Regions from separate parts of the Burkholderia sp. F1 genome, predicted to be linked through region 2. Evidence: riboswitches for the same ligand, from Rfam matches in the RefSeq annotation. Region 2 holds a riboswitch; the other holds the start of a gene.

Region 1 (4,411 bases), on a different replicon from region 2:
GCGTTGCCGGCGTGATGATGCAAATGACGAAGTTCGACGTCGCCGCGCTGAAAGCCGCCTATGCGGGGACGACGGATTGACCAAAGTCCCCGCGCCTCGTGCGCGCCGCCGAGCGTCGGCCAGGCTTGTCCGCTCCGGGGCGATGCCCGCCCCGCCTACTTCGCCCGCGCGTCGGTCACGACGAACTCCTCGGCCGCCTTGCGCTGGATCGCGGCCATCATCGCCAGTTCGCGCTTGCTGCCCGGCTCGCTGGAGACGACGCCGGTCGCGTGCTTCGCCTTCGCGCCCGGCGGGTAGAACACGAACGACGCGCCGGCCGGCGCGTCCGGCTGCGCGCGCAGGCGCTTGTTGAGGATCTTCAGGTACTTTTTCTTCGAGACTTGCTTTGAAGCCATGACGCCCTCCTCCATGGATACGCTCAGGGCAGCATACCAGCTTTGATCGCCGTCCCGGCGCGCCCGATCGCGGCTGCGCGGCGCGCGTCAAACACGCGCTTCGCCGGTCGCGGTTTCGTCCGGACTGTAGACGCTCAATCCCTCGATCGGGTCCATCGGCGCCTCCCACGGGCGCGCCGCAATGGCGCGCATCGCGGCATCGTAGCCGGCCCGCCGGCGGGCGGCGATCCCGGCCGGCGTGAAGTCGATGTCCTTGAACTGGTTGTCCCCGTTGAGCCGCGGCGCGGCGAGCTTGATCACGCGCATCGTGGTCTGGCACCCCCACGCGGCCAGCGCCCGGACTTCGGGCGTCGCGCGCTCGGCTTCCGGCACATGCCGGACCAGTTCGCGGATCACGTGGCGCAGGCGGTGGATCTGCCGCTGCCGCTCGATATGGCTGTCGGTGCGGCTCGCGTACTGGATGTCCTTCTGCCGTTCCGATACCTGCCAGATGCTCTCCGGCTCGGGGCCGACCGGGTTCCACATCTGCACCGAGAAGATGATCGAGCTCCGGCGCGGCGTGTCGTCCAGCACCACCTCGACCGGGGTATTGGAATAGACGCCGCCATCCCAGTACGGCTGGCCGTCGATCCGCACCGCGGGGAACGCCGGCGGCAGCGCGCCCGAGCCCATGATGTGCTCGACGGTCAGCGGGCTGTGGTGGTCGCGCGAGTCGAAATAGCGCATCTCGCCCGTGCACGCGTTCACGGCGCCGACGGTCAGGCGCGGCCGGCCCGCGTTCAGCAGGTCGGGTTCGATCAGCGAGACGAGCGTGTCGCGCAGCGGCGCGATCCTGTAATAGGACGCGCGATCGACGCCCAGGCGGGCCATCGGCCCGAGCCAGGAGCCGGGATTCGGCTCGAAGAACCCCGCGATGCCGCCGCCGATGATCATCATCTCGGCAAACAGCTTGTCCCAGCCCGGCAGCGCGACCAGCCCGCGCAGGTCGGTCCGTTCGGTCACGCGGCGCCAGAACTCCGCCAGCCGCCGATAGCGATGCTCGGGCGGATTCCCGACGATCAGCGCCGCATTGATCGCGCCGATCGACGTGCCGATGACCCAGTCCGGCTCGATGCCGGACTCGCTCATCGCCTGGAACACGCCGAGCTGATAGGCGCCCAACGCGCCGCCGCCCTGCAGGACGAGCACGACTTGCCCCGGCAATTCCATTCGTTCTGGCTGGCTCGCAAACATGGCTTGCCCCGCTGGTGGTAGCAATGGCCGGACCCGGTCCGGTTGATCCAGTGTAGGCGATCGGCGCGGTGTCACGGCGGCTTGCCCGCGTGCGGCCAACGAGCTGTTCGACCGTCTCGCACGCAAAAATGCGGACAGGTTCGCCGCTACGATTTTCGGATGGCTACGACCAGACCGAAGCGTCTCGCGCCCGTCACCCTATCGAAGCGATAGCCGGCTATAATCGCCCCCGTCTTAGGGGAGTAGTCTGCTTTGCCATCCCCCGGCAAAGCGCCGTCGTCAACATGATTGGCACCCAATGCCATGGCGTCGGCAGCCGTTCCACGGCCTGGCGAGACCTTTGACGCATCCCTTCCACCCGAGCCGGGCGAAGGGCTGCGTCATTGGTTTGGCAGCCCGGCTCGTGGAGAACTACACATGTCGTTCGTACCCCGCATCCTCGTTCAGGGGCGACTGTCATGATCCTGACTTTCGCTCTGCTCGTCGCCGCCGCCGGCATCATCTATTTCTCGTGCGAAACGTTCGTCAATGGCGTTGAATGGCTTGGCCGGAAGCTCAATCTGACGCAGACGGCGACCGGCACCATTCTGGCCGCGTTCGGCACGGCGCTGCCGGAGAGCGTCGTCACGCTGGTGGCCGTCGCATTCGGCAGTTCGCCCGCCCAAAAGGAAATCGGCGTGGGCGCCGCCATCGGCGGGCCGCTCGCGCTGAGCACGGTCGCGTATGCGGTTGTCGGCGTCGCGTTGCTGGCCACCGCGCGCCGCATCGGCAAGGTGCGGGCCGGCGCGGTCGATGCCGATACGAAGCGCCTTCGTCGCGACCAGCTCTGGTTCCTTGCAATCTTCGTCGTGAAGATCGGGCTCGGCCTCGTCCTGTTCAGCTTCAAGCCCGTGCTCGGCCTGGCATTTCTCGCTGCGTATGCGGTGTATTGCTGGAAGGAGTTGACCGCCTCCGGCGACGGCGATGACCACGGGGAACTCGAACCCCTGAAACTGCGCCCGCGCGATGCAGATCCGGCAATGCTCTGGGTCGCCGTGCAGGTGATCGGGGCGCTCGTGGTGATCTTCGCGGCCTCCCATCTGTTCGTCCGTCAGATCGACGCCGTCGGCCCGTGGCTCGGACTGAGCCCGCAACTCACCGCGTTGCTGTTCAGCCCGATCGCGACCGAACTGCCGGAAATCATGAACGCGGTGATCTGGGTGAGGCAAGGCAAGGAACGGCTGGCGCTGGCCAACATCAGTGGTGCGATGATGATTCAGGCGACGATCCCCACGGCGTTCGGCCTGTTCTTCACGCCGTGGCATCTGGCCACCCCGTCGATTCTCGCCGCGTGCATTACGGCACTGGCCATCGTGTTCCTGCAATGGTCGTTCCGTGCGACGCAGGTCCGCAGCCGCCAGCTCACGCATGTCGGCTGGCTCTACGCGGCGTTTGCCACACTGCTGTTCGTGGTCTAGCCAGGTGCGGCCTGATTACGAAAAAACCGGCGCGCGATTCGATGCCTCGACACGCGTGCCGATCGGCCTTTTCCCGACGAACATGACGGCCTGGCGGCTCATTTTCGGACCGTGCCGGCCACGATGAAGCATGCGCGGTCGAGTTGCCGCCCGCCCCTTCGGCGGCAAGCGACTTCCGCCAGGGCGCGGAGGAGATGCTCGCCCCCGTCTCACGGCCCCCGCCAAAAAGGCGTGCAATTACCCACCGCGATCGCGCCGGGCTACAGGCTATAATCCCGGCCATGAAACTGCTCCGGACCTTCATCCTGTTGCTGCTCTGCGCGGTGCTGCCCATCAGCGGGCTGGCGGCCAGCGGCCTGACCGGTGAATGCCCGATGCAGCAAGCGATGTCGATGGATGCGGACGCCAGCGCGTCCGCCGACATGCCGGGCTGCGAATCGATGAAGCCCTCGTCCGTCGATAAAGCCAAGGCCAAGGGCGTGTTCTGCAAAGTGACTGCCCAATGCCAGTTCGGCAGTCTCTACCATCCGGCCGCCAAGGCCGACATCAGCCGACCGGCCGTGTTCGGTACGCCCGTCGTCTTCCATTACATCCAGTCTCTCCCGGTCCGTGACCCGAACGGGTTATGGCGCCCCCCGCGTCTCGTCTGATCCCTCGCTGACAGGTTCACCGCAGATGCGGTGAGGTTCGTCCTTTGCCGGACGTGGAATCCCTATGGGATTTCGCCTTTGGGGTTAGAACATGCCATTCATTTTCGGCACGCCGCTGCGTCGGCGTGTGCCGTGGCGCGTGCACACGCTTGTTGCCGCGCTTCTCGTCGCGGGCGTCGCTCACGCCCAGCAGGCGCCATTCACGCTGGACGCCGCGCTGCAGTCGGCGACCGATCGCTCTTCATCGATGCAGGCCGCGCAGGCGTCGGTGCGCGCCAGCTCGGAGGCGGCCGTCAAAGCCGGCCAGTTGCCGGACCCGATGCTCAAGGCGGGCATCGACAATCTGCCGGTCAACGGTCCGCAACGCTTCACCATCGGCCAGGACTTCATGACGATGCGCCGTATCGGCATCGAACAGGAGTGGGTGTCCGGCGACAAGCGGAGGCTGCGTTCCGCGCTGGCCAGCGAGATGGTCGGGCGCGAGCGCGCCGGCTACCTTGTGCAACTCGCCAACGTTCGCCAGCAAACCGCCACGGCCTGGCTGAACGCCGTGTATGCGAACAAGGCGCTCGCGCTGCAGCAGGCGCTGCTCGACCACATGCGCCACGAGCTGGCGGCGACGAAGGCGTCGTATCGCGGCGCCAAGGCGAGCGCCGCCGACGTGGTGCAGGCGCAG
Region 2 (4,411 bases):
GTCGTCGCGGGGATCGAGCGCGCGCTCGCCGATGCGGAGCAGCGCGGCCTGTCGAGCCGGCTGATCCTGTGCTTCCTGCGCCATCTGTCCGAAGAGGATGCGCTCGCGACGTTCGACGCCGCGCTGCCGCTCTTCGAGCAGTACCGGCATCGCCTGATCGGCGTCGGCCTCGATTCGTCCGAGCGCGGCAACCCGCCGTCGAAGTTCGCGCGGGTGTTCGAGAAGGCGCGCGCGCTCGGCCTGAAGCTCGTCGCGCACGCGGGCGAGGAAGGCCCGCCCGCGTATGTGTATGAAGCGCTCGATCTGCTGAAGGTCGACCGGATCGACCACGGCGTGCGCAGCATCGAGGATGCGGCGCTCGTCGAGCGTCTCGCCCGATCGCGGATGGCGCTCACCGTCTGCCCGCTGTCGAACCTGAAGCTGTGCGTGTTCGACGACATGGCGAAGCACACGCTGAAGGCGCTGCTCGACCAGGGCGTCGCGGTGACGATCAATTCGGACGATCCGGCCTACTTCGGCGGCTACGTCAACGACAACTATTTCGCGACCGTCGAAGGGCTGCGCCTGACGGATGCGGAAGTCCACACCGTGATCCGCAACGGCTTCGAGGCGTCGTTCGTCGACGCCGCGCAACGCGACGCGCTGACCGCGCGCCTCGACGCGTACTGGCACGCCGCCTGACGATGCGACCGACGAATGCGGACTGCCGCGGTCACAGCGACAGACCTTGAGGAACGCCTTTCCGATTGATATCCGAGGCGGCGCGGGCCGTCGCAACCCGCCCCGCGCCGCCGCTCGCACCACGCTGATCGTTTTTTCCACGCAGGACCATTCGTCATGACGCAAACCGCTTTCCGCGCCCAGCTGCTGACCTTCAGCGGCGACCCGGCGCAATCCGACCAGGCCGCGCACTACGAGACCGACGGCCTTCTGATCGTCGACGACGGCAAGGTCGTCGCGGCCGGCCCGCACGCGCGGCTCGCCGCGACGCTGCCGCCCGACGCGCTCGTGCACGACCTGCGCGACAAGCTGATCGTGCCCGGCTTCATCGACACGCACATCCACTATCCGCAGACGGACATGATCGCGTCGCCGGCGCCCGGTCTGCTGCCGTGGCTCGACAAGTACACGTTCCCGACCGAGCGGCAGTTCGGCGACGCCGACCATGCGCGCGAAGTCGCGGAATTCTTCGTCGACGAGCTGCTCGCGTGCGGCACGACGAGTGCGCTCGTCTACTGCACCGTGCACAAGCAGTCGGCGGACGCGCTGTTCACGGTGAGCGACGCGCGCAACCTGCGGATGATCGCGGGCAAGGTGCTGATGGACCGCAACTGCCCCGAATTCCTGCGCGACACCGCGCAATCGGGGTACGACGACAGCGCGGAACTGATCGGCCGCTGGCACGGCCGCGGCCGCCAGATGTACGCGCTCACGCCGCGCTTCGCGCCGACGTCGACCGAGGCGCAGCTCGAGGCGTGCGCCGAACTCGCGCGCCGCCATCCGGACGTGTTCGTGCAGAGCCACGTCGCCGAGAACGTCGACGAGGTGAAATGGGCAGCCGAGCTGTTCCCCGGCCACCGCAGCTACCTCGACATCTACGATCATTACGGGCTGCTGCGCCGCCGCGCGGTGTACGGCCACTGCATCCATCTCGACGACGAGGACCGCCGCCGGATGGCCGAGACGGGCACCGTGGTCGCGCACTGCCCGACGTCGAACTTCTTCCTCGGCAGCGGCCTGTTCGACTTCGACAAGGCGGGCGAATACGGCGTGCCGGTCGCGCTCGCGACCGACGTCGGCGGCGGCACGTCGTTCTCGATGCTGCAGACGATGAACGAGGCGCACAAGGTCGCGCGGCTGTCGGGGCATCACCTGAGCGCCACGCGGATGTTCTGGCTCGCGACCGCGGGCGCCGCGCAGGCGCTCGACCTCGCGGACACGGTCGGCACGCTCGCGCCGCGCACCGAGGCGGACTTCGTCGTGCTCGATCCCCAGGCGACGCCGCTGCTCGCGCGCCGCACGCAACGCACGGAATCGCTCGAGGAGCTGCTGTTCGCGTTCGCGCTGCTCGGCGACGACCGGGCCGTGTACCGGACCTACGCGGCCGGCCGCTGCGTGCACGAGCGCGGCACGGCGCGCCGCGCCGCCTGACCGAACGCCGGCGCGCGCCACGCGATGCGGTGTCCGAACCGCTTTTGCGCGCGGCGCACGCCGTGCTAGAATCCGCTCCTCATTGGGGAGTAGCCGCTCCGCTCGATGTCCCGCGCCACCGGCGCGCATCGTGACGGAGGCGTCCGTCAACAGACTTGGCCGTTCGGCCATGGCGGGCGCAGCCACCGAAGGCCTGGCGAGACCGATGGTTCACAGTGCGCCGCATCAGGGCCGGGCGCGCCGTGGATCGTCGCTCGCACGCATAGCAACAGGCCCGTGGAACCCCGTACGTGACCCAAGCCTTCCTGATCTCCACCGGCGCCGTCGCCCTCGCAGAAATCGGCGACAAGACGCAACTGCTTTCCCTCGTGCTCGCCGCGCGCTACCGCAAGCCCGTTCCGATCATTCTCGGCGTGCTGGTCGCGACGCTCGTCAACCACGGCTTCGCGGGCGCGCTCGGCGAATGGCTCGGCGCGCTCGTCACGCCGTCGATCATGCGCTGGGCGCTCGCGTTCTCGTTCATCGGGATGGGGCTGTGGATCCTGGTGCCGGACAAGCTCGACGCCGACGAAGCCAACGCGAACCGCTCGCGGCTCGGCGTGTTCGGCGCGACCTTGGTCGCGTTCTTCCTCGCCGAAATGGGCGACAAGACCCAGATTGCGACCGTCGCGCTCGCCGCGCGCTTCCAGGATTACATCGGCGTCGTCGCCGGCACGACGTTCGGGATGATGCTCGCGAACGTGCCGGCGATCCTGCTCGGCGACCGCTTTGCGCACCGCCTGCCGACGAAGGTCGTGCACGGCATCGCGGCCGTGCTGTTCGTCGTGCTCGGCGCGCTCGCGCTGTTCGGCGTCGGGGCATGACCCGCGCGGCGCGGCGGCCGGCCGGCGGCCGCGGCAGCGCCATCGCCTGCTACTTGACCGCCGCCGCCCCCGACGCCGGCGCGGCCGACACCGCGCGCTCGTTGGCCGCCGGCGCGGCCGGCCCGCCCTTCTTGTCGACCGGCAGCCGCACCGTCCTGACCGCGCCGTTGCCGAGCGGGAAATCGGCGAGCGCGCTGCGCGCGAGGAACGGCATCGCGTACAGCAGCGCGCCGTTGTCGCCGGTCGTGCGCGCGGTCACGTTATAGACTTCCTTGCCCGTCGCGCGCTCGGTGATGCGGATGCCGAGCGTGTAATCGAACACCTGATACGTCTGGTTCACGTAGCCGGTCGGCATCGGCCCCCAGGGCCCCCACGGGCCCCACGGCCCGCGCCGCCAGTACGGCCCGGGGAACCAGGGGTCGTAATAGACCGGCTGCGGCACCGCGACCAGGTCGCTGCCGATGCCGTAGGTCAGCCCGACCAGGTAGCGGGCGCTCGCCTGCGGCACCTGGCGGAACGCATACGACGACAGTTCGTTGGCAACGATCGGCTCGTAGGTCGACTGCTCGATGCTGTTCCTCTGCGCGTCGCTGCGCGTGAAGGCATAAGTGCGTGTCGCGTCGCTGCCGCTCCAGTCGGAGAAGGCCGTGACCTGCGTCGTCACATAGCTGGTGCAGCCGGCCAGCAGCGCCACGCACAGCGCCACCGCCCAACCTGCACCGCGAAAAATCCGTTCGCGTCTCATGATCATCCTCGTCAATCCGTCACCCGATCGTCGCGTCGCGCGAAACGGTCGGGATGCCGATAATACGCGGACTGTCCGAAACGGTAAAAAGTTCGCACGGCACGCAAACTCAAGCCTTTGTACAATGGGCCGGTTCGCCGGGCCCGCGCCGCGCGCCCGTTCCCGATTCCACCGACCTCGACGACCATGTCCGACAACGCCTCCTCCCCCGTGATCCGCCGCGCCGACTACACGCCGCCGGCCTTCCTCATCGATTCCGTCGCGCTCGAATTCGACCTCGCGCCGGCCCGCACGATCGTCAGGAACACGATGCGCGTGCGCCGCAATCCCGACGCCGCGCCCGCCCCGCACCTGGAGCTGATGGGCGAGGCGCTCGAATTCGTCGCCGCATCGCTCGACGGTGCGCCGCACGCGGCCGTGCGCGCGCACGAGCGCGGGCTGACCGTCGAGAACGTGCCCGACGCGTTCGAGCTGACGCTCGACAGCGCCTGCGCGCCGGACCAGAACACGACGCTGTCGGGCCTTTACGTGTCGGGCGGCAACTTCTTCACGCAATGCGAGGCCGAGGGCTTCCGCCGCATCACCTATTTCCTCGACCGTCCCGACGTGATGGCGTCGTACACGGTGACGCTGCGCGCCGACAAGGCCGCAT

Evidence for each region. A riboswitch is a leader RNA that binds a small molecule or an ion and turns the genes downstream of it on or off. The one in region 2 is predicted to bind manganese.
Region 1: linked by a shared signal. The riboswitch ahead of ACFIMZ_RS21475 (sodium:calcium antiporter) and the one ahead of ACFIMZ_RS05490 (TMEM165/GDT1 family protein) in region 2 are both predicted to bind manganese.

The regions. Positions count from the first base shown of each region.
Region 1 is NZ_CP172422.1:550,625-555,035, reverse strand. It holds gene ACFIMZ_RS21490 (VOC family protein) at 1-80, shown strand, start outside; gene ACFIMZ_RS21485 (hypothetical protein) at 156-395, opposite strand; gene ACFIMZ_RS21480 (patatin-like phospholipase family protein) at 483-1,628, opposite strand; yybP-ykoY riboswitch at 1,854-2,031, shown strand; gene ACFIMZ_RS21475 (sodium:calcium antiporter) at 2,087-3,085, shown strand; gene ACFIMZ_RS21470 (hypothetical protein) at 3,367-3,735, shown strand; gene ACFIMZ_RS21465 (TolC family protein) at 3,827-4,411, shown strand, end outside.
Region 2 is NZ_CP172421.1:1,121,336-1,125,746, reverse strand. It holds gene ACFIMZ_RS05500 (adenosine deaminase) at 1-681, shown strand, start outside; gene guaD (guanine deaminase) at 838-2,151, shown strand; yybP-ykoY riboswitch at 2,224-2,362, shown strand; gene ACFIMZ_RS05490 (TMEM165/GDT1 family protein) at 2,442-3,014, shown strand; gene ACFIMZ_RS05485 (DUF4136 domain-containing protein) at 3,064-3,759, opposite strand; gene pepN (aminopeptidase N) at 3,946-4,411, shown strand, end outside.